Regions from separate parts of the Lysinibacillus sp. FSL K6-0075 genome, predicted to be linked through region 3. Evidence: a T-box and tRNA genes for the amino acid it is inferred to sense, from the RefSeq annotation. Region 3 holds a T-box; the other regions hold tRNA genes.

Region 1 (7,689 bases), 1.7 Mb from region 3:
GGCAAGCGTTGTCCGGAATTATTGGGCGTAAAGCGCGCGCAGGTGGTTTCTTAAGTCTGATGTGAAAGCCCACGGCTCAACCGTGGAGGGTCATTGGAAACTGGGAGACTTGAGTGCAGAAGAGGATAGTGGAATTCCAAGTGTAGCGGTGAAATGCGTAGAGATTTGGAGGAACACCAGTGGCGAAGGCGACTATCTGGTCTGTAACTGACACTGAGGCGCGAAAGCGTGGGGAGCAAACAGGATTAGATACCCTGGTAGTCCACGCCGTAAACGATGAGTGCTAAGTGTTAGGGGGTTTCCGCCCCTTAGTGCTGCAGCTAACGCATTAAGCACTCCGCCTGGGGAGTACGGTCGCAAGACTGAAACTCAAAGGAATTGACGGGGGCCCGCACAAGCGGTGGAGCATGTGGTTTAATTCGAAGCAACGCGAAGAACCTTACCAGGTCTTGACATCCCGTTGACCACTGTAGAGATATAGTTTCCCCTTCGGGGGCAACGGTGACAGGTGGTGCATGGTTGTCGTCAGCTCGTGTCGTGAGATGTTGGGTTAAGTCCCGCAACGAGCGCAACCCTTGATCTTAGTTGCCATCATTTAGTTGGGCACTCTAAGGTGACTGCCGGTGACAAACCGGAGGAAGGTGGGGATGACGTCAAATCATCATGCCCCTTATGACCTGGGCTACACACGTGCTACAATGGACGATACAAACGGTTGCCAACTCGCGAGAGGGAGCTAATCCGATAAAGTCGTTCTCAGTTCGGATTGTAGGCTGCAACTCGCCTACATGAAGCCGGAATCGCTAGTAATCGCGGATCAGCATGCCGCGGTGAATACGTTCCCGGGCCTTGTACACACCGCCCGTCACACCACGAGAGTTTGTAACACCCGAAGTCGGTGAGGTAACCTTTTGGAGCCAGCCGCCGAAGGTGGGATAGATGATTGGGGTGAAGTCGTAACAAGGTAGCCGTATCGGAAGGTGCGGCTGGATCACCTCCTTTCTAAGGATTATTTCGGAATACAAACCTTGGGTTTGTAAGATTACGTTTTGCGTTCAGTTTTGAAGGTTCATTCTTCTGAATGAAATGCTTCAAAACTTGTTCTTTGAAAACTGGATAAAACGACATTGAAATTGTAACAAACACATTTATTTTTTAAGTTTTTTATAGGCTTAATAACTTGGTTAAGTTATTAAGGGCGCACGGCGAATGCCTTGGCACTAGGAGCCGAAGAAGGACGGCACTAACACCGATATGCTTCGGGGAGCTGTAAGTGAGCTTTGATCCGGAGATTTCCGAATGGGGGAACCCACTACGTTTAATCGCGTAGTATCTTGACGTGAATACATAGCGTCTTGAAGGCAGACCCAGGGAACTGAAACATCTAAGTACCTGGAGGAAGAGAAAGAAAAATCGATTCCCTGAGTAGCGGCGAGCGAAACGGGAAGAGCCCAAACCAAGAGGCTTGCCTCTTGGGGTTGTAGGACACTCAATACGGAGTTACAAAAGAGCGAGTTAGATGAAGCGACTTGGAAAGGTCCGCCAGAGCAGGTAAAAGCCCTGTAGTCGAAAGTTCGTTCCCTCCTGAGTGGATCCTGAGTACGGCGGAACACGTGAAATTCCGTCGGAATCCGGGAGGACCATCTCCCAAGGCTAAATACTACCTAGTGACCGATAGTGAACCAGTACCGTGAGGGAAAGGTGAAAAGCACCCCGGAAGGGGAGTGAAAGAGATCCTGAAACCGTGTGCCTACAAGTAGTTAGAGCCCGTTAATGGGTGATAGCGTGCCTTTTGTAGAATGAACCGGCGAGTTACGATTACGTGCGAGGTTAAGCTTTAGAAGGCGGAGCCGCAGCGAAAGCGAGTCTGAATAGGGCGAAATAGTACGTGGTCGTAGACCCGAAACCAGGTGATCTACCCATGTCCAGGGTGAAGGTGAGGTAACACTTACTGGAGGCCCGAACCCACGCACGTTGAAAAGTGCGGGGATGAGGTGTGGGTAGCGGAGAAATTCCAATCGAACTTGGAGATAGCTGGTTCTCTCCGAAATAGCTTTAGGGCTAGCCTCGTGATGAGAATACTGGAGGTAGAGCACTGTTTGGACTAGGGGGCCATCCCGGTTTACCGAATTCAGACAAACTCCGAATGCCAGATATTTATACACGGGAGTCAGACTGCGAGTGATAAGATCCGTAGTCAAAAGGGAAACAGCCCAGACCACCAGCTAAGGTCCCAAAGTAATCGTTAAGTGGAAAAGGATGTGGCGTTGCACAGACAACCAGGATGTTGGCTTAGAAGCAGCCATCATTTAAAGAGTGCGTAATAGCTCACTGGTCGAGTGACGCTGCGCCGAAAATGTATCGGGGCTAAACGATTCACCGAAGCTGTGGATTGACATCTACGATGTCAGTGGTAGGAGAGCGTTCTAAGTGCGTTGAAGTCAGACCGGAAGGACTGGTGGAGCGCTTAGAAGTGAGAATGCCGGTATGAGTAGCGAAAGACGGGTGAGAATCCCGTCCACCGTATGACTAAGGTTTCCTGAGGAAGGCTCGTCCGCTCAGGGTTAGTCGGGACCTAAGCCGAGGCCGATAGGCGTAGGCGATGGACAACAGGTTGATATTCCTGTACCACCTCCTCACCGTTTGAGAAATGGGGGGACGCAGTAGGATAGGGTAAGCGCGCTGTTGGATATGCGCGTCCAAGCAGTAAGGCGTGTGTGTAGGCAAATCCGCACACTGTAACGTTGAGCTGTGATGGCGAGTCCGTATGGACGAAGTTCCTGATTTCACACTGCCAAGAAAAGCCTCTATCGAGGTGAGAGGTGCCCGTACCGCAAACCGACACAGGTAGTCGAGGAGAGAATCCTAAGGTGTGCGAGAGAACTCTCGTTAAGGAACTCGGCAAAATGACCCCGTAACTTCGGGAGAAGGGGTGCTCTTGAGCGTGCAAGCGCATGAGAGCCGCAGTGAATAGGCCCAGGCGACTGTTTAGCAAAAACACAGGTCTCTGCAAAACCGTAAGGTGACGTATAGGGGCTGACGCCTGCCCGGTGCTGGAAGGTTAAGAGGAGTGGTTAGCGCAAGCGAAGCTGCGAATTGAAGCCCCAGTAAACGGCGGCCGTAACTATAACGGTCCTAAGGTAGCGAAATTCCTTGTCGGGTAAGTTCCGACCCGCACGAAAGGCGTAACGATCTGGGCACTGTCTCAACGAGAGACTCGGTGAAATTATAGTACCTGTGAAGATGCAGGTTACCCGCGACAGGACGGAAAGACCCCGTGGAGCTTTACTGTAGCCTGATATTGAATTTTGGTACAACTTGTACAGGATAGGTAGGAGCCAGAGATCTCGGAGCGCCAGCTTCGAAGGAGGCGTCGGTGGGATACTACCCTGGTTGTATTGAAATTCTAACCCATGCCCCTTAGCGGGGCAGGAGACAGTGTCAGGCGGACAGTTTGACTGGGGCGGTCGCCTCCTAAAAGGTAACGGAGGCGCCCAAAGGTTCCCTCAGAATGGTTGGAAATCATTCGTAGAGTGTAAAGGCACAAGGGAGCTTGACTGCGAGACCTACAAGTCGAGCAGGGTCGAAAGACGGGCTTAGTGATCCGGTGGTTCCGCATGGAAGGGCCATCGCTCAACGGATAAAAGCTACCCCGGGGATAACAGGCTTATCTCCCCCAAGAGTCCACATCGACGGGGAGGTTTGGCACCTCGATGTCGGCTCATCGCATCCTGGGGCTGTAGTCGGTCCCAAGGGTTGGGCTGTTCGCCCATTAAAGCGGTACGCGAGCTGGGTTCAGAACGTCGTGAGACAGTTCGGTCCCTATCCGTCGTGGGCGTAGGAAATTTGAGAGGAGCTGTCCTTAGTACGAGAGGACCGGGATGGACACACCGCTGGTGTACCAGTTGTCTTGCCAAAGGCATCGCTGGGTAGCTATGTGTGGACGGGATAAGTGCTGAAAGCATCTAAGCATGAAGCCCCCCTCAAGATGAGATTTCCCATTACGCAAGTAAGTAAGATCCCTCAAAGACGATGAGGTAGATAGGTTCGAGGTGGAAGTGTGGTGACACATGGAGCTGACGAATACTAATCGATCGAGGACTTAACCAAAAAAGTTTGAAACATTCAATGCATCGTTTATCCAGTTTTGAAAGAACAAGAAAGTTTTGAAAAAAGCTTGCATTTATAATGAAATATGTTATAATAAATCTTGTCTTTTAAAAAGTCTAGTGATGATGGCAAAGAGGTCACACCCGTTCCCATACCGAACACGGAAGTTAAGCTCTTTAGCGCCGATGGTAGTTGGGGGCTTCCCCCTGTGAGAGTAGGACGTCGCTAGGCATATTACCCAGGAGGATTAGCTCAGCTGGGAGAGCATCTGCCTTACAAGCAGAGGGTCGGCGGTTCGAGCCCGTCATCCTCCACCATATGCCGGTTTAGCTCAGCAGGTAGAGCAACTGACTTGTAATCAGTAGGTCGTGGGTTCGATTCCTATAGCCGGCACCATTTTTTCGAGCCATTAGCTCAGTTGGTAGAGCATCTGACTTTTAATCAGAGGGTCGAAGGTTCGAGTCCTTCATGGCTCACCATTTTTGAAATAATAATAAGCGGGTGTGGCGGAATTGGCAGACGCACTAGACTTAGGATCTAGCGCCGCAAGGCGTGGGGGTTCGACTCCCTTCACCCGCACCATTATTTTCATTGCCAGATAAAAAACTTATGCACATGCGGAAGTAGTTCAGTGGTAGAACACCACCTTGCCAAGGTGGGGGTCGCGAGTTCGAACCTCGTCTTCCGCTCCAAATGTGCCGGGGTGGCGGAACTGGCAGACGCACAGGACTTAAAATCCTGCGGTAGGTGACTACCGTACCGGTTCGATTCCGGTCCTCGGCACCATTTTAATGCGCCCGTAGCTCAATTGGATAGAGCGTCTGACTACGGATCAGAAGGTTATGGGTTCGACTCCTGTCGGGCGCGCCAAAAGAACAACGGGAAGTAGCTCAGCTTGGTAGAGCACTTGGTTTGGGACCAAGGGGTCGCAGGTTCGAATCCTGTCTTCCCGACCATTTCCTATAAATTATGGGGCCTTAGCTCAGCTGGGAGAGCGCCTGCCTTGCACGCAGGAGGTCAGCGGTTCGATCCCGCTAGGCTCCACCAAGTCAATTTATGAACCTTGAAAACTGAACAAGCAAAACGTAATCAATAAAGTTTTAAGTAGCTAGCTTCGGCGAGTGAACGAAACAAAAATTTTGGACATCAAAATTGATGCCAGCAAAACAATTTGAGCTAATCAAATTTCTTTTATGGAGAGTTTGATCCTGGCTCAGGACGAACGCTGGCGGCGTGCCTAATACATGCAAGTCGAGCGAACAGAGAAGGAGCTTGCTCCTTCGACGTTAGCGGCGGACGGGTGAGTAACACGTGGGCAACCTACCCTATAGTTTGGGATAACTCCGGGAAACCGGGGCTAATACCGAATAATTTGTTTCACCTCATGGTGAAACACTGAAAGACGGTTTCGGCTGTCGCTATAGGATGGGCCCGCGGCGCATTAGCTAGTTGGTGAGGTAACGGCTCACCAAGGCGACGATGCGTAGCCGACCTGAGAGGGTGATCGGCCACACTGGGACTGAGACACGGCCCAGACTCCTACGGGAGGCAGCAGTAGGGAATCTTCCACAATGGGCGAAAGCCTGATGGAGCAACGCCGCGTGAGTGAAGAAGGATTTCGGTTCGTAAAACTCTGTTGTAAGGGAAGAACAAGTACAGTAGTAACTGGCTGTACCTTGACGGTACCTTATTAGAAAGCCACGGCTAACTACGTGCCAGCAGCCGCGGTAATACGTAGGTGGCAAGCGTTGTCCGGAATTATTGGGCGTAAAGCGCGCGCAGGTGGTTTCTTAAGTCTGATGTGAAAGCCCACGGCTCAACCGTGGAGGGTCATTGGAAACTGGGAGACTTGAGTGCAGAAGAGGATAGTGGAATTCCAAGTGTAGCGGTGAAATGCGTAGAGATTTGGAGGAACACCAGTGGCGAAGGCGACTATCTGGTCTGTAACTGACACTGAGGCGCGAAAGCGTGGGGAGCAAACAGGATTAGATACCCTGGTAGTCCACGCCGTAAACGATGAGTGCTAAGTGTTAGGGGGTTTCCGCCCCTTAGTGCTGCAGCTAACGCATTAAGCACTCCGCCTGGGGAGTACGGTCGCAAGACTGAAACTCAAAGGAATTGACGGGGGCCCGCACAAGCGGTGGAGCATGTGGTTTAATTCGAAGCAACGCGAAGAACCTTACCAGGTCTTGACATCCCGTTGACCACTGTAGAGATATAGTTTCCCCTTCGGGGGCAACGGTGACAGGTGGTGCATGGTTGTCGTCAGCTCGTGTCGTGAGATGTTGGGTTAAGTCCCGCAACGAGCGCAACCCTTGATCTTAGTTGCCATCATTTAGTTGGGCACTCTAAGGTGACTGCCGGTGACAAACCGGAGGAAGGTGGGGATGACGTCAAATCATCATGCCCCTTATGACCTGGGCTACACACGTGCTACAATGGACGATACAAACGGTTGCCAACTCGCGAGAGGGAGCTAATCCGATAAAGTCGTTCTCAGTTCGGATTGTAGGCTGCAACTCGCCTACATGAAGCCGGAATCGCTAGTAATCGCGGATCAGCATGCCGCGGTGAATACGTTCCCGGGCCTTGTACACACCGCCCGTCACACCACGAGAGTTTGTAACACCCGAAGTCGGTGAGGTAACCTTTTGGAGCCAGCCGCCGAAGGTGGGATAGATGATTGGGGTGAAGTCGTAACAAGGTAGCCGTATCGGAAGGTGCGGCTGGATCACCTCCTTTCTAAGGATTATTTCGGAATACAAACCTTGGGTTTGTAAGATTACGTTTTGCGTTCAGTTTTGAAGGTTTATGAAATATAATAAAACTTCTAAGAGGGCCTATAGCTCAGCTGGTTAGAGCGCACGCCTGATAAGCGTGAGGTCGATGGTTCGAGTCCATTTAGGCCCACCATATATACCTCTTGGGGCCTTAGCTCAGCTGGGAGAGCGCCTGCCTTGCACGCAGGAGGTCAGCGGTTCGATCCCGCTAGGCTCCACCATTTTTTTGTTCTTTGAAAACTGGATAAAACGACATTGAAATTGTAACAAACACATTTATTTTTTAAGTTTTTTTATAGGCTTAATAACTTGGTTAAGTTATTAAGGGCGCACGGCGAATGCCTTGGCACTAGGAGCCGAAGAAGGACGGCACTAACACCGATATGCTTCGGGGAGCTGTAAGTGAGCTTTGATCCGGAGATTTCCGAATGGGGGAACCCACTACGTTTAATCGCGTAGTATCTTGACGTGAATACATAGCGTCTTGAAGGCAGACCCAGGGAACTGAAACATCTAAGTACCTGGAGGAAGAGAAAGAAAAATCGATTCCCTGAGTAGCGGCGAGCGAAACGGGAAGAGCCCAAACCAAGAGGCTTGCCTCTTGGGGTTGTAGGACACTCAATACGGAGTTACAAAAGAGCGAGTTAGATGAAGCGACTTGGAAAGGTCCGCCAGAGCAGGTAAAAGCCCTGTAGTCGAAAGTTCGTTCCCTCCTGAGTGGATCCTGAGTACGGCGGAACACGTGAAATTCCGTCGGAATCCGGGAGGACCATCTCCCAAGGCTAAATACTACCTAGTG
Region 2 (7,689 bases), 1.4 Mb from region 3:
CGAATATTCCCTTAAGTAATTGGACAGCCTTCGTACCTTTAATGAGGGTTAAGACTTTATAAACAACGTACCAAACGAGCAGTACATCAATGAAGTTAATAACAATATTCACAGGCGTTAAATCCGTGAAATGTTCGATAATTTGCACGTGGCATCCCCCACTTTTCATTACGAATCCATACACATTCAAGTATATCACATTCTTAACAAATGTAACTTTTTTCAAATAAAAAGTCTACTCAGAAGAGTAGACCTTTCAGCCTCTCACGTGCACTATTTTTTAGGACGTATAGAGTGTTATTTAGTTTCTTCTTTTTCCTCAAATGTCATGGCTGTCTTTACAGAATTTTTAATCGTATACCATAACCATTCAAATACTTCGTCAATTTCTTCAATTCTCCCTGAAACTACCGCTGAAGATGCCATATATTGCCCGTTAATCACTGTGACGTTGCCATCAACTTCACCTTCAACAATCAAATCGCCATTTTTCACAACAATATCACCTTTCACCACTTCTCCTTCAGGGACAATCACTGTTTGACCATCAACAACTAAATTAGGTTGCTTGGTCACTGAGAAATGCTGGTCATCCATGAAGCTACCCAATAATGTAGCACTCATAAATAAGCAAAATACTGCTGCTGCCACAAAGAACGGATGCCGGCGAATCCATTTTTGTATACCTACTCGACTTTTTGGTTTTGGTAAACGAGCCATCACTGCTGCTTCAAAATCCGGAGGCGCTGTAATATGGGAAGCACTCTTCACAAAGGCGATTGTTTCACTCAATTCTTGCATCAACTGTTTACAATCATTACATGTATGCAAGTGTTGTTTCAACTCTTGCTCATGCTCACGACTAATGTCACCGTCTAAATAATCATGCATATAGTCTATCATATGCTCTGGACAAGTATTCATGACGCTCCCCCTCCTACAGATTGTTTAATTGCTTACGTAATGCCTCACGTCCGCGGTGAATCCTCGTTTTCACCGTTCCAAGCGGCATATCTAAAATCTCGCTAATCTCTTGTAACGATAACTCTTCTATATATTTCAATACTATAACCGAACGGTATTTATCCGGCAATCGTCCAATTTCATATTGAATGCGATCTTGCAGCTCCATTTGTTCTAACTGCTCCTCTGGTAGCTGGTCGTCTGCTGCGATTTGCGAATACATATCAAGACCTTCTGTACCAGCTACTTCTGCATCTAAATAATAATCCGGTTTCTTTTTTCGAATACGGTCAATGCAGAGGTTTGTCGCTATGCGATAAAGCCACGTCGAAAACTTTCTTTTCTGATCAAATGTATGCAAGTTCATATAAGCACGTACAAAAGCTTCTTGAGCAATGTCTTCAGACTCTTGTTTGTTGCCTAACATTCGATAGCATACTTGGTACAGTTTGTGCTGATAGAGACTCACAATATCGGCAAATGCGTTTTGATCGCCTTTAAGCACTTGTTTTATTCTCTTATTTACTAACGCATCCATTGTGTTAACTTCTCCACCTTTACAACTGTCTTATACTATACGACGCACCGATAAGAAAAGTTTCGTTTTATTTCAATTATAGCAAAAGATTTTTATGCAATGTGGCAACAGGCAATTTTTTGTCAAATTTTCTTTAAACTAGTGTTTCCCCAAATAAAGATCCCATTAATGCAACAGCTACATTTGCTGTCGTATTCTTTTCATCTAAAATAGGATTTACTTCTACAAATTCTGCTGAAGTTACCATCCCTGATTCTTGTAACATTTCCATTGCTAAATGGCTTTCTCGGTACGTAATCCCTCCTGGAACTGGTGTACCAACTCCTGGCGTATAAAGTGGATCTAGTCCGTCTAGATCAAGTGATAAGTGTAAGCCATCAACATTTCGTTCCTTTAAATAAGTAAGTGCATCTTCCATCACACGTGTCATGCCAAGTCGGTCAATCTCATGCATTGTATATACTTTAATTCCTTGTTGACGAATCAATTCACGCTCTCCAGGGTCTACTGAACGAGCTCCAATAATAATAACGTTTTCTGGCTTAATTTTTGGCGCAAAGTTGCGAATTTGGACTAAACGCTCATGTCCTAGCCCAATACTAACTGCTAACGGCATTCCATGTATATTGCCTGAAGGTGTTGTTTCAGGTGTATTTAAATCTGCATGAGCGTCATACCAGATAACACCAAGGTTTTTGTAATGCTCACCTAATCCAGCTAATGTTCCAATAGCAATACTATGATCTCCCCCAAATACGAGTGGGAACTTTTTCTGTTCTACTACTTCATGCACACTATTTGCTAAAGCAGTGCTAACGTCTACAACTTCCTCTAAATTAAGTAACTTTTCATCAACTGCTGCGTCTGCAAGCTTTTGACTAACACGAATATCCCCTTGATCTTGTACCTCGTGTCCGATAGCTTCTAAACGTTCAACAACACCTGCATAGCGAATAGCACTTGGTCCCATATCTACGCCACGGCGTGTTTGTCCATAATCTGTTGGTACTCCAATAATAGAAATATTAAGTTTATTCATGTTTTTATACCCCCTAAAAGTTATAAGACTATTGTAAAGCCTACATACCACTTGGCTCAACTCGACAGAAAGTTGCATATTTATTCAATTGTAAATAGCATAAAAAAATCTCCTACTGTTTTCAGTAAGAGATTAGTTATCTGTAGTTAATATAACACTTTTGAATAATTTTTATTCTAAAAAAGTGAGCCATGAAGGACTCGAACCTTCGACCCTCTGATTAAAAGTCAGATGCTCTACCAACTGAGCTAATGGCTCATAAAAGAAAAAATGGCTGGGGTACTAGGATTCGAACCTAGGCATGACGGAATCAAAATCCGTTGCCTTACCGCTTGGCTATACCCCAATCATTTATAAAACTGGTGGAGGGGGACGGATTCGAACCGCCGAACCCTAAGGAGCGGATTTACAGTCCGCCGCGTTTAGCCACTTCGCTACCCCTCCGAAATAACACAATAAGAATGGTGGAGGATGACGGGCTCGAACCGCCGACCCTCTGCTTGTAAGGCAGATGCTCTCCCAGCTGAGCTAATCCTCCATAGAGACAGGTGTTATATCACAGTTTATTTTCTTTATAAAGCCTATGTTTTAAATGGTGACCCCTACGGGATTCGAACCCGTGTTACCGCCGTGAAAGGGCGGTGTCTTAACCACTTGACCAAGGGGCCATTATTATGTCTTAAACAAGACAAGAATTATAATAACATTTTTAATTCATAATTGCAATACTTTTTTCATAAATTATTTTATGTATTATAGTACTTAAAATAGGGCAAAAAAATGGCTCCGAAGGCAGGACTCGAACCTGCGACAACCTGATTAACAGTCAGGTGCTACTACCAACTGAGCTACTTCGGAACAATGCTATTCACTTTGGTTTTAGACAACCTCTTAAGTACATTTATTATTATAGCAAGCATTATAAATAATGCAAGTCATTTTGTGATAATTTTTATATTTTTTTGTCGAAGTTTGCCTATATATCCATCTGAGAGCATAAATAGTTCTCTATTAAATCTAATATTTCTCTTTAACGTATTAAATATTGTTGCTGTATATTATTGTAATTGTTAAAATAAAAATAGTTTTAAGAATTTTCTATCAAATTTCCCAGGGGAGGAATGTTCAGATGGTATCAAACGATTTAATTGCACCTGAATTTTATAACATCACAGAGGAATTAGAAAAATTTTCGCAAGATAGTGATCGCCAAGCAATACGCTGGTTAAATACACAACAAGAGAGACGTACAGTGTCTTATGTGGAGCTCATTCAAAAAATGAATCAATACGCAAATGCTTTTACGGAGAAGGGGCTTCAAAAAGGCGATCGTGTATTAGTTATTATTCCTCGACTACCGGAAGCCTATTTCGTTTTTCTAGGCTGTTTAAAGGCTGGCATTGTACCTATCTCATGTTCAGAGATGCTGCGTGCAAGTGATTTAGAATATCGGATGGAGCATTCTTCTGCTAGTGCAGTGATTGCATATGAGGCATTTACTAGCGAAGTTGACCAAATTACTTCTTCTGTAGACACATTAAAAAATAAACTAGTCATCGGTGCTGCAAAAGGAGATTGGACTTCTCTAGATGACTTGGCAAGCTCGCAGCCAGCTACATTTACAGCTGTAGCTACTAAACGCGATGATATGGCATTCCTTTCCTATACCTCTGGTACAACTGGTAAACCTAAAGGTGTTGTTCATTCACATGGTTGGGGGTATGCACATATTAGAACAGCGGCTTCAAAATGGCTTTGTGTACGTGAAGGCGATCTAGTGTGGGCAACAGCTGCTCCTGGTTGGCAAAAATGGATTTGGAGTCCTTTTTTATCAACAATCATGCTCGGTGCTACAGCATTCGTCTACCATGGGGGATTCGATGCAAAAACCTATCTTCAATTAATGCAAGATGAAAAAGTAAATGTCCTTTGTTGCACACCGACTGAATACAGAATTATGGCGAAAATCGATAATTTACAAGTCTATAATCTATCATCTCTCCGTAGTGCCGTTTCTGCTGGTGAACCTTTAAATCGCCCAGTGATTGAAACGTTTATGAATCATTTTGGACTCAAAGTACGTGATGGCTATGGACAGACAGAAAACACATTATTAATCGGTACACTCGAAAACACAGAATTACGTCCTGGATCCATGGGTGTTCCAACTCCAGGTAATATTGTACGTATTATCGACAATGAAGGTAACGAAGCACCAGTTGGCGAGGTTGGAGATATTGCTGTTCATAAATCCTCACCAGCTTTATTTAAAGAGTATTATAAAGAACCAGAACGCACACAAGCTGCATTCCGTGGTGATTGGTATATTACAGGTGATCAAGCAAAATGTGATGAAGACGGTTACTTCTGGTTTGAAGGTCGTGGAGATGACATTATTATTTCATCCGGTTATACGATCGGACCATTTGAAGTAGAAGATGCGTTAAACAAACATGAAGCTGTACAAGAGTGTGCAGTAGTAGCTGCTCCAGATGAAATTAGAGGGCATATTGTGAAGGCATTTGTTATCTTACGAGAGGGCTTCAAAGAGCGTGATGAAGAAGAATTAACAAAGGAGCTACAGGAGCATGTTAAAGCGTTAACTGCACCTTATAAATACCCTCGTAGTATCGTCTTTATTGAGGAGTTACCAAAAACGACATCAGGGAAAATTCGCCGTATCGAACTACGAGCTACGCCAGTTCAAACAAGTTAAATATCAAAAACAAGAAGGCACTCCATTGAGGATGCCTTCTTGTTTTATGCGTTTATAAATATTTCTTACCAGAAATCAGCTTAAATAAAAAAAAGCCACTACTGAGTGTATCAGTAGCGACTTTTTGCGCCTAGCGACGTCCTACTCTCACAGGGGGAAGCCCCCAACTACCATCGGCGCTAAAGAGCTTAACTTCCGTGTTCGGTATGGGAACGGGTGTGACCTCTTTGCCATCATCACTAGACATGTATTAAATTGAAAGAATTATTCTTTCAAAACTGGATAAACGTGCATTGAATGTTTCAAACGTTTTGGTTAAGTCCTCGATCGATTAGTATTCGTCAGCTCCATGTGTCACCACACTTCCACCTCGAACCTATCTACCTCATCGTCTTTGAGGGATCTTACTTACTTGCGTAATGGGAAATCTCATCTTGAGGGGGGCTTCATGCTTAGATGCTTTCAGCACTTATCCCGTCCACACATAGCTACCCAGCGATGCCTTTGGCAAGACAACTGGTACACCAGCGGTGTGTCCATCCCGGTCCTCTCGTACTAAGGACAGCTCCTCTCAAATTTCCTACGCCCACGACGGATAGGGACCGAACTGTCTCACGACGTTCTGAACCCAGCTCGCGTACCGCTTTAATGGGCGAACAGCCCAACCCTTGGGACCGACTACAGCCCCAGGATGCGATGAGCCGACATCGAGGTGCCAAACCTCCCCGTCGATGTGGACTCTTGGGGGAGATAAGCCTGTTATCCCCGGGGTAGCTTTTATCCGTTGAGCGATGGCCCTTCCATGCGGAACCACCGGATCACTAAGCCCGTCTTTCGACCCTGCTCGACTTGTAGGTCTCGCAGTCAAGCTCCCTTGTGCCTTTACACTCTACGAATGATTTCCAACCATTCTGAGGGAACCTTTGGGCGCCTCCGTTACCTTTTAGGAGGCGACCGCCCCAGTCAAACTGTCCGCCTGACACTGTCTCCTGCCCCGCTAAGGGGCATGGGTTAGAATTTCAATACAACCAGGGTAGTATCCCACCGACGCCTCCTTCGAAGCTGGCGCTCCGAGATCTCTGGCTCCTACCTATCCTGTACAAGTTGTACCAAAATTCAATATCAGGCTACAGTAAAGCTCCACGGGGTCTTTCCGTCCTGTCGCGGGTAACCTGCATCTTCACAGGTACTATAATTTCACCGAGTCTCTCGTTGAGACAGTGCCCAGATCGTTACGCCTTTCGTGCGGGTCGGAACTTACCCGACAAGGAATTTCGCTACCTTAGGACCGTTATAGTTACGGCCGCCGTTTACTGGGGCTTCAATTCGCAGCTTCGCTTGCGCTAACCACTCCTCTTAACCTTCCAGCACCGGGCAGGCGTCAGCCCCTATACGTCACCTTACGGTTTTGCAGAGACCTGTGTTTTTGCTAAACAGTCGCCTGGGCCTATTCACTGCGGCTCTCATGCGCTTGCACGCTCAAGAGCACCCCTTCTCCCGAAGTTACGGGGTCATTTTGCCGAGTTCCTTAACGAGAGTTCTCTCGCACACCTTAGGATTCTCTCCTCGACTACCTGTGTCGGTTTGCGGTACGGGCACCTCTCACCTCGATAGAGGCTTTTCTTGGCAGTGTGAAATCAGGAACTTCGTCCATACGGACTCGCCATCACAGCTCAACGTTACAGTGTGCGGATTTGCCTACACACACGCCTTACTGCTTGGACGCGCATATCCAACAGCGCGCTTACCCTATCCTACTGCGTCCCCCCATTTCTCAAACGGTGAGGAGGTGGTACAGGAATATCAACCTGTTGTCCATCGCCTACGCCTATCGGCCTCGGCTTAGGTCCCGACTAACCCTGAGCGGACGAGCCTTCCTCAGGAAACCTTAGTCATACGGTGGACGGGATTCTCACCCGTCTTTCGCTACTCATACCGGCATTCTCACTTCTAAGCGCTCCACCAGTCCTTCCGGTCTGACTTCAACGCACTTAGAACGCTCTCCTACCACTGACATCGTAGATGTCAATCCACAGCTTCGGTGAATCGTTTAGCCCCGATACATTTTCGGCGCAGCGTCACTCGACCAGTGAGCTATTACGCACTCTTTAAATGATGGCTGCTTCTAAGCCAACATCCTGGTTGTCTGTGCAACGCCACATCCTTTTCCACTTAACGATTACTTTGGGACCTTAGCTGGTGGTCTGGGCTGTTTCCCTTTTGACTACGGATCTTATCACTCGCAGTCTGACTCCCGTGTATAAATATCTGGCATTCGGAGTTTGTCTGAATTCGGTAAACCGGGATGGCCCCCTAGTCCAAACAGTGCTCTACCTCCAGTATTCTCATCACGAGGCTAGCCCTAAAGCTATTTCGGAGAGAACCAGCTATCTCCAAGTTCGATTGGAATTTCTCCGCTACCCACACCTCATC
Region 3 (7,689 bases):
ACTGTGGATATTATGCCAAGTGTATATACAATGCAAGCAGTCATCGAAGAAATTATGAAAGTAGGGGACAAATCATGACAAAACTACAATTTCAAAGACATCGTCGTTTGCGTGCCAATGCAACGATGCGATCAATGGTAAAAGAAACATACTTACATAAAGAGGACCTGATCTATCCTATTTTTGTAATGGAAGGCGAAAATATAAAAAATGAAGTACATTCAATGCCTGGCGTTTTTCAATTTTCATTGGATAAACTGGAAGCAGAGGTTGATGAGGTTGTAGCATTAGGCATTCCTGCAGTTATTTTATTTGGCTTGCCAGCTGAAAAGGATGCGGTTGGAACAGGTGCATTTCATGATCACGGCATTGTTCAAGAAGCGACGCGACTCATTAAAGCACGTCATCCTGAGCTACTAGTCATTGCAGATACATGCCTATGTGAATTTACAGATCATGGACATTGTGGCTTAATTGAGGGCGATCAAATTTTGAATGATCCTTCATTAGATGTTTTAGCCCGCACGGCGATATCACAGGCAAAAGCTGGCGCAGATATTATTGCTCCATCTAATATGATGGATGGCTTTGTAGCTGCAATTCGTGCTGGTCTAGATGAAGCTGGTTTTGAACATATTCCGATTATGTCCTATGCAGTCAAATATGCATCTAGCTACTATGGACCATTCCGTGACGCTGCAGATGGCGCTCCACAATTTGGTGATCGTAAATCCTACCAAATGGATCCATCGAACCGTCTAGAGGCATTCCGTGAGGCAGAGTCAGATATCGAAGAAGGCGCAGATTTCTTAATCGTAAAGCCGGCCTTAAGCTATTTAGATATTATTCGAGACATGAAAAATAACTATCCATTACCGCTTGTTGCGTATAATGTTTCAGGTGAATATGCAATGATTAAAGCGGCTGCTATGAATGGTTGGATTGAAGAGAAAAAAGTTGTGCTTGAAACATTATTAGGCATGAAACGAGCAGGCTCTGATTTAATTATTACGTACCATGCAAAAGATGTTGCACGTTGGTTGGAGGAGAAATAAATGACACGTTCTTACGAAAAATCAAAACAAGCCTATGCTGAAGCTGTTCAATTAATGCCAGGTGGTGTTAGTAGCCCAGTACGTGCATTCAAATCAGTGAATATGGACCCGATTTTCATGGAATCTGGCCATGGTGCGATTATTAAAGACATCGATGGTAACGAGTATATTGATTATGTATTGTCTTGGGGTCCACTCATTCTAGGACATACACATCCAGAGGTAGTGAAAGCAATTGCAGACACAGCAGCCAAGGGTTCTTCCTTTGGTGCTCCAAGCTATACAGAAAATCGTTTAGCTCAATTGGTATTAGATCGTCTACCAGGTATGGAAATGATTCGTTTTGTCTCTTCGGGAACAGAGGCTACTATGTCTGCATTACGTGTAGCACGCGGTGTTACAGGGCGTGATAAGATTTTAAAGTTTGAAGGCTCTTATCATGGTCATGGTGATTCATTATTGATTAAAGCTGGTTCAGGTGTTGCCACACTAGGCTTACCTGATAGCCCTGGTGTACCTGCAGATATCGCACGCAATACGTTGACAGTTGCCTACAATGATTTAGAAGGGGCAAAAGTGATTTTCGACAAGTTTGGTGCAGAGCTAGCAGCAGTCATTGTGGAGCCAGTTGCAGGAAATATGGGTGTTGTACCACCACAGCCAGGTTTCCTTGAAGGATTACGTACGCTTACTGCAGAGCATGGTGCATTATTAATCTTTGACGAAGTGATGACAGGTTTCCGCGTAGATTATGGCTGTGCACAAGGGTATTTTGGGGTAACACCTGATATGACGACTTTAGGAAAAGTGATTGGTGGCGGTCTTCCTGTAGGTGCGTTCGCGGGGAAAAAAGAAATTATGGAGCAAGTTGCACCAGCTGGACCAATTTATCAAGCAGGTACATTATCTGGGAATCCATTAGCGATGACAGCTGGTTACGAAACGTTATCACGTTTAGATTATGGCACATATGACTACTTTAAAAAATTAGGTGATCAGCTAGAAGCTGGTTTCCGTGAAGCAGCATCCAAATATAATATCCCACACACTGTTAATCGTGCAGGTTCTATGATTGGCTTCTTCTTTACAAATGAAGATGTCATTGATTTTGCTTCTGCTAAAACGTCTGATTTACAATTGTTCGCTGAATACTTCCGTTTGATGGCAGAAGAAGGTATTTTCTTACCGCCTTCTCAATTCGAAGGATTATTCATCTCAACAGCTCATACGGAAGAGCATATTGCGAAAACGGTGGCTGCATTCGATAAAGTATTTGCACAATTAGCGCAATAAAATTTGATAGAGCATGCTAGAATGATTTCTAGCATGCTCTTTTTGTGTGCTTTGAAAACCCCCTGCTATGCAGGGGGTTCCGGAAAGCTTTTAGCTATGGACAATAAAAAAACTCCAAACGTACAATAAAGTCAGGTCTAGTCAACCGACTTCGTACGAAAGGAGCCACCATAAATGGATAATAAAAGTTTAGCACATACAACGTGGAATTGTAAGTATCATATCGTCTTTGCGCCAAAGTATAGAAGGCAGATTATTTATGGTCAAATTAAAGCAGATGTTGGAAGAATATTGCGCCAATTATGTGAAAGAAAAGATGTAGAAATCATAGAGGCAACAGCCTGTCCTGACCATATTCATATGTTGGTAAGTATTCCTCCGAAATTGAGTGTATCTGCGTTCATGGGTTATTTAAAAGGGAAGAGTAGTCTAATGATTTTCGACCGACATGCAAATTTAAAGTATAAATACGGTAATCGTCAATTCTGGTGTCGAGGATACTATGTGGATACAGTCGGCCGAAATAAGAAAAAGATACAGGAGTATATAAAAAATCAATTACAAGAAGATATCCTGCAAGATCAAATGACGATGAAAGAATTCATTGACCCATTCACAGGAGAAGAAATCAAGAGAAAGAAAAAATAAGTAAGCCGCTTTAGCGGTTTGTGTGAAAACGGAGTGCGGTTGACGGACCATTCAGAATGTCTTTAGACATGGGCCAGTACCCCAGCGTTTCACGCGCAGAGCAAACCACCAGTTATACTGGTGGTTCTGATTTGATGGATAAAGCAGAAAGCATTATAGTGCTAGAGAAATGTATGGACAAAAAGGGGGAATAGCATATATTTACTAGTAAACAAGATCTTCTATACTGGATGAAGGACCTGCTTTTGTCAAAATTACATCTTTCAGCATAGCCAAATTGTGGGCGATTTCGTTTATAATATAGCTATTCATAAAAGAAAGTAGTGAATTGATATGGCAACAGGCACACACACGGTCGAAGTACCCGTAAGGATTGAACATGTATGGGATTTCGTTAGTGATATGGAAAAATGGGCAAAGCTTGTCCCAGGTTATAATGCACACGAAATGATTGATGACAAACACTCCACTTGGACTTTTAAAGGCAATGTTGGCGTATTGAAAAAAACAGTAGAAGTAGAAATTACAATCTTAGAATGGTTGGCACCTTCAAAAGTTACATTCGAATTAAAGGGTCTTTCTGATAATTTCACAGGAAATGGTTATTTCCTTGCAGAAAGCATCGATGCTGAAAATACAAAAATGACAGGATTCTTAGAAGTCGTTGCTGGTGGGTTAGCTGGCCCTGTTTTAAATCCGATTTTTAAACCGATCGTACCAAAGGCAACGAAAATGCTAACAGATCGTGTAGCTAATAAAATTAAATTAGTAAATGTTTAATTAAGACGAACATCCATGAAAGTGGCATGCTAGAATACTACTTCTAGCATGCCATTTTTCTAGTAGTATCTATTTTTAACTCTGTTCAACTTGAAACACCCTAGCATACTATCCTTCCAAGCGTCATATGATGCAGAGGGAGGGATTATTATCGAACACAAAACTTGGAATATGCGCGAAACATTTTGTTTTCCTGGATACGGCTGCCCAACAGAAATAGCAGCTGTACAAATTAAGCCTCAGTGGCAGGCAATGCAGTTAGAGGATTCACTTCGACTTATGGGCATCTATCATATCACCGCACACGTTCGCTTTGATTTTCAAGATATGCAAGCATTTACAGATAATGAAGATTTAATTACAATTGATGCCCTTGATATCCAAGGAGATACTGGTTATTTTGAGTATGCCGTACCTTTACATGTTGATTTACCAAAAGAATCGGATGTCAAAGATTTAATGGTCAAGGATATTCGCCCTAGTCTGGCAAATCAGATGTGTCAGCTTGAGTGGACAGTCACAAGTGCTTTCAATGAATATGAACCTGTTGTTGAAAGAAATATGTTAGACAATCCACACTTATCAACCCATGCTTTCGAACAAGAGGAAACAATGGCAGTAATCGAAGAAAGTGTTCAAGTGAAACAACCTGCCGCAGTAGCAGCAGCTTCACGCCAAGAGAACTCTACAACAGTTGACCAAAAAGCTGTATTGAGAGAATCCTCAAGCCATATTGTTGTACGTGAATCCAGTACTTGGCATGAAGTGCCTTCTATGATTTGGGATCTAACAGAAGAATATACACCGCTTAAAGTTCGTGTTTCAAATGATGTCTTTCAAAAGTAAATAGCAGAGAAGTAGCAGGAGTAATAAGAAGACTAAATCACCTGATGTTGGCACAATAATGACACGGATAAACTGAAAAGCACAAATCGGCACGATAATGGTTCTGCAATAAAAACGAACTTGCCGTAGCCAAGGTGGTAAAAGCCAAGGGTTATACTTGCGTCGACGCATTTGAATTGTCACTTCCTTTTCTATTTACTTTCCTCTTACTAAAAGATGACTAAATCACTTGAAAAATGACACGATCCTGCGGTACAATAAGGAAAATCAAATACAGATGCTATGATAGGGAAGAGTAAATTTTGTCTACATTTTCAGAGAGGAAACGGTAGCTGAGAAGTTTCTATTTGTACTGAATTGAAGGTAGCCCTTGAGCAGCTTTAGTGAACTAATAGTAGTTAAAGCCGGTTAAACACCGTTACCGAATTGAGAGCCAGTAGGGAAGGCTGAGAAAATGTGTCATTTAACATTTATCTTAACCACTGCTGGAATTAAAGGTGGTACCGCGAACTAAAACTCCTTCGTCCTTTTAGACGAGAGGAGTTTTTTTATTGGGTAAAAAAATGAACAGCATTTCTTTACCAACAGTTTTCAAACAATAGGAGGAGTCAATATGACAGAAAACATTTCAATGCCAACTAAATATGACCCACAGTCCATTGAAGCTGGTCGCTATGAATGGTGGTTACAAGGGAAGTTTTTCGAGGCACAGCCTGAAAGTGGGAAAAAACCCTATTCAATCGTTATTCCACCACCAAACGTAACAGGTAAATTACACCTTGGTCATGCTTGGGATACAACATTACAAGATATCCTCATTCGTATGAAACGCATGCAAGGTTATGATGCCCTTTGGTTGCCTGGTATGGATCATGCGGGTATTGCAACACAGGCAAAAGTAGAAGCAAAGCTGCGTGAGGATAATATTACACGTTATGATTTAGGACGTGAAAAATTCCTTGAAAAAACATGGGAATGGAAAGAAGAATATGCTGGACATATTCGTGATCAATGGGCAAAGCTTGGTCTTGGATTAGACTATACGCGTGAACGTTTCACACTAGATAAAGGCCTTTCAGATGCGGTAAAAACAGTTTTTGTTCAGTTATATGAAAAAGGTTTAATTTACCGTGGTGAGCGTATCATCAACTGGGACCCAGCGGCGAAAACAGCATTGTCTGATATTGAAGTAATTTATCAGGATGTGCAAGGTGCCTTCTATCATATGAAATATCCATTAGCTGATGGCTCAGGCTATGTAGAAGTTGCTACTACACGTCCCGAAACAATGCTTGGTGACTCTGGGGTAGCTGTTCACCCGAACGATGAGCGTTACCAGCATTTAATTGGTAAAACCGTTATTTTACCGATTGTAGGTCGCGAAATCCCGATTGTTGCTGATGACTATGTTGATATGGAATTTGGTACTGGGGTTGTAAAAATGACACCAGCCCATGATCCGAACGACTTTGAAGTTGGTAATCGTCATAATCTAGAGCGTATTCTAGTAATGAATGAAGACGGCACAATGAATGATCTTGCTGGTAAATATAAAGGAATGGATCGCTTTGAATGCCGCAAGCAAATCGTTGCTGATTTACAAGAAGCAGGCGTGTTAATTCGTATTGAAGAGCATATGCATTCAGTAGGACACTCTGAACGTTCTGGTGCTGTTGTTGAGCCATACCTTTCAGCACAATGGTTCGTTAAAATGCAACCACTTGCTGACGCTTCCCTAGAGCTACAAAAGGATGAAGAAGGGAAAGTAAACTTTGTTCCTGCTCGTTTTGAAAACACATATTCTCGCTGGATGGAGAATATTCGTGATTGGTGTATTTCTCGTCAATTATGGTGGGGCCATCAAATCCCAGCTTGGTACCATAATGAAACAGGCGAAATATACGTAGGTAAAGAAGCGCCAGCTGATGCAGAAAACTGGACGCAAGATGAAGATGTACTAGATACATGGTTCTCTTCAGCACTATGGCCATTTTCTACAATGGGCTGGCCGGATGAAGCAAATGAAGAATTTAAACGTTACTATCCAACCAGTACTTTAGTAACAGGTTATGATATTATTTTCTTCTGGGTATCTCGCATGATTTTCCAAGGCCTTGAGTTTACAGAGCAACGTCCATTTAAAGATGTACTCATTCATGGTTTAGTACGTGACGGTGAAGGACGTAAAATGAGTAAATCACTTGGCAATGGTGTTGATCCAATGGATGTTATTGAACAATACGGTGCAGATTCATTACGCTACTTCTTAGCTACTGGTTCATCACCTGGTCAAGATTTACGCTATACAACTGAAAAAGTAGAAGCAGTATGGAACTTCTCCAATAAGATTTGGAATGCATCACGTTTTGCGCTTATGAATATGGATGGTATGACATATGATGAGATCGACTTAACTGGTGAAAAATCAGTTGCTGACAAATGGATTTTAACACGCTTAAATGAAACAATTGAACGAGTAACTTCTCTTGCAGAGCGTTATGAATTCGGTGAAGTGGGTCGTGAATTGTACAATTTCATTTGGGATGATTTCTGTTCTTGGTATATTGAAATGGCAAAATTACCACTTTACGGAGAGGATGAAGCAGCTAAAAAGACAACTCGTTCTATTTTAGCTTACGTACTAGATCAAACAATGCGTCTATTACATCCATTTATGCCTTTCATTACAGAAGAAATCTGGCAGCACTTACCACACGAGGGTGAATCTATTACAGTGGCAGCATGGCCAACAGTACGCACAGATCTTCATTTTGCAGATGAAGCAGATAATATGAAGCTCCTAATGGATATTATACGTTCAGTACGTAATATTCGTGCGGAAGTAAATACGCCAATGAGCAAAAAAGTACCGTTGTTTATTTCAGCGAAAGATGCGGCAACAGCAGCTGTACTCGAAGAGAATCAAGCATATTTAGAAAAATTCTGTAATCCTGACACTTTAACAATTGGTGAAGGTTTAGAGGCTCCAGGTCAATCGATGACGGCTGTTGTTACAGGAGCACAGGTTTTCCTACCTCTTGTTGGACTGATCAATCTAGAGGAAGAA

Evidence for each region. A T-box is a leader RNA that pairs with one kind of tRNA and senses whether it is charged. The one in region 3 lies ahead of MHB65_RS16810 (valine--tRNA ligase), so its partner is inferred to be a tRNA-Val.
Region 1: it has a tRNA-Val gene. The T-box ahead of MHB65_RS16810 (valine--tRNA ligase) is inferred to sense a tRNA for this amino acid. The anticodon was not compared.
Region 2: it has a tRNA-Val gene. The T-box ahead of MHB65_RS16810 (valine--tRNA ligase) is inferred to sense a tRNA for this amino acid. The anticodon was not compared.

What each region holds. Positions count from the first base shown of each region.
Region 1 covers NZ_CP151947.1:116,577-124,265, forward strand. The annotation lists rRNA gene MHB65_RS00555 (16S ribosomal RNA) at 1-1,002, shown strand, start outside; rRNA gene MHB65_RS00560 (23S ribosomal RNA) at 1,183-4,110, shown strand; rRNA gene rrf (5S ribosomal RNA) at 4,226-4,341, shown strand; tRNA gene MHB65_RS00570 (tRNA-Val) at 4,352-4,427, shown strand; tRNA gene MHB65_RS00575 (tRNA-Thr) at 4,431-4,506, shown strand; tRNA gene MHB65_RS00580 (tRNA-Lys) at 4,514-4,589, shown strand; tRNA gene MHB65_RS00585 (tRNA-Leu) at 4,608-4,692, shown strand; tRNA gene MHB65_RS00590 (tRNA-Gly) at 4,728-4,802, shown strand; tRNA gene MHB65_RS00595 (tRNA-Leu) at 4,808-4,896, shown strand; tRNA gene MHB65_RS00600 (tRNA-Arg) at 4,904-4,980, shown strand; tRNA gene MHB65_RS00605 (tRNA-Pro) at 4,990-5,066, shown strand; tRNA gene MHB65_RS00610 (tRNA-Ala) at 5,082-5,157, shown strand; rRNA gene MHB65_RS00615 (16S ribosomal RNA) at 5,301-6,852, shown strand; tRNA gene MHB65_RS00620 (tRNA-Ile) at 6,947-7,023, shown strand; tRNA gene MHB65_RS00625 (tRNA-Ala) at 7,036-7,111, shown strand; rRNA gene MHB65_RS00630 (23S ribosomal RNA) at 7,202-7,689, shown strand, end outside.
Region 2 covers NZ_CP151947.1:4,795,183-4,802,871, forward strand. The annotation lists gene cdaA (diadenylate cyclase CdaA) at 1-148, opposite strand, end outside; gene MHB65_RS24095 (anti-sigma factor) at 298-924, opposite strand; gene sigW (RNA polymerase sigma factor SigW) at 938-1,501, opposite strand; gene rocF (arginase) at 1,635-2,540, opposite strand; tRNA gene MHB65_RS24110 (tRNA-Lys) at 2,726-2,798, opposite strand; tRNA gene MHB65_RS24115 (tRNA-Gln) at 2,812-2,886, opposite strand; tRNA gene MHB65_RS24120 (tRNA-Tyr) at 2,901-2,984, opposite strand; tRNA gene MHB65_RS24125 (tRNA-Val) at 3,003-3,078, opposite strand; tRNA gene MHB65_RS24130 (tRNA-Glu) at 3,134-3,208, opposite strand; tRNA gene MHB65_RS24135 (tRNA-Asn) at 3,322-3,398, opposite strand; gene MHB65_RS24140 (acyl--CoA ligase) at 3,670-5,256, shown strand; rRNA gene rrf (5S ribosomal RNA) at 5,385-5,500, opposite strand; rRNA gene MHB65_RS24150 (23S ribosomal RNA) at 5,568-7,689, opposite strand, start outside.
Region 3 covers NZ_CP151947.1:3,426,969-3,434,657, reverse strand. The annotation lists gene MHB65_RS16845 (uroporphyrinogen-III synthase) at 1-78, shown strand, start outside; gene hemB (porphobilinogen synthase) at 75-1,055, shown strand; gene hemL (glutamate-1-semialdehyde 2,1-aminomutase) at 1,056-2,348, shown strand; gene tnpA (IS200/IS605 family transposase) at 2,523-2,996, shown strand; gene MHB65_RS16825 (SRPBCC family protein) at 3,330-3,776, shown strand; gene MHB65_RS16820 (valyl-tRNA synthetase) at 3,948-4,622, shown strand; gene MHB65_RS16815 (hypothetical protein) at 4,599-4,793, opposite strand; T-box leader at 4,896-5,154, shown strand; gene MHB65_RS16810 (valine--tRNA ligase) at 5,236-7,689, shown strand, end outside.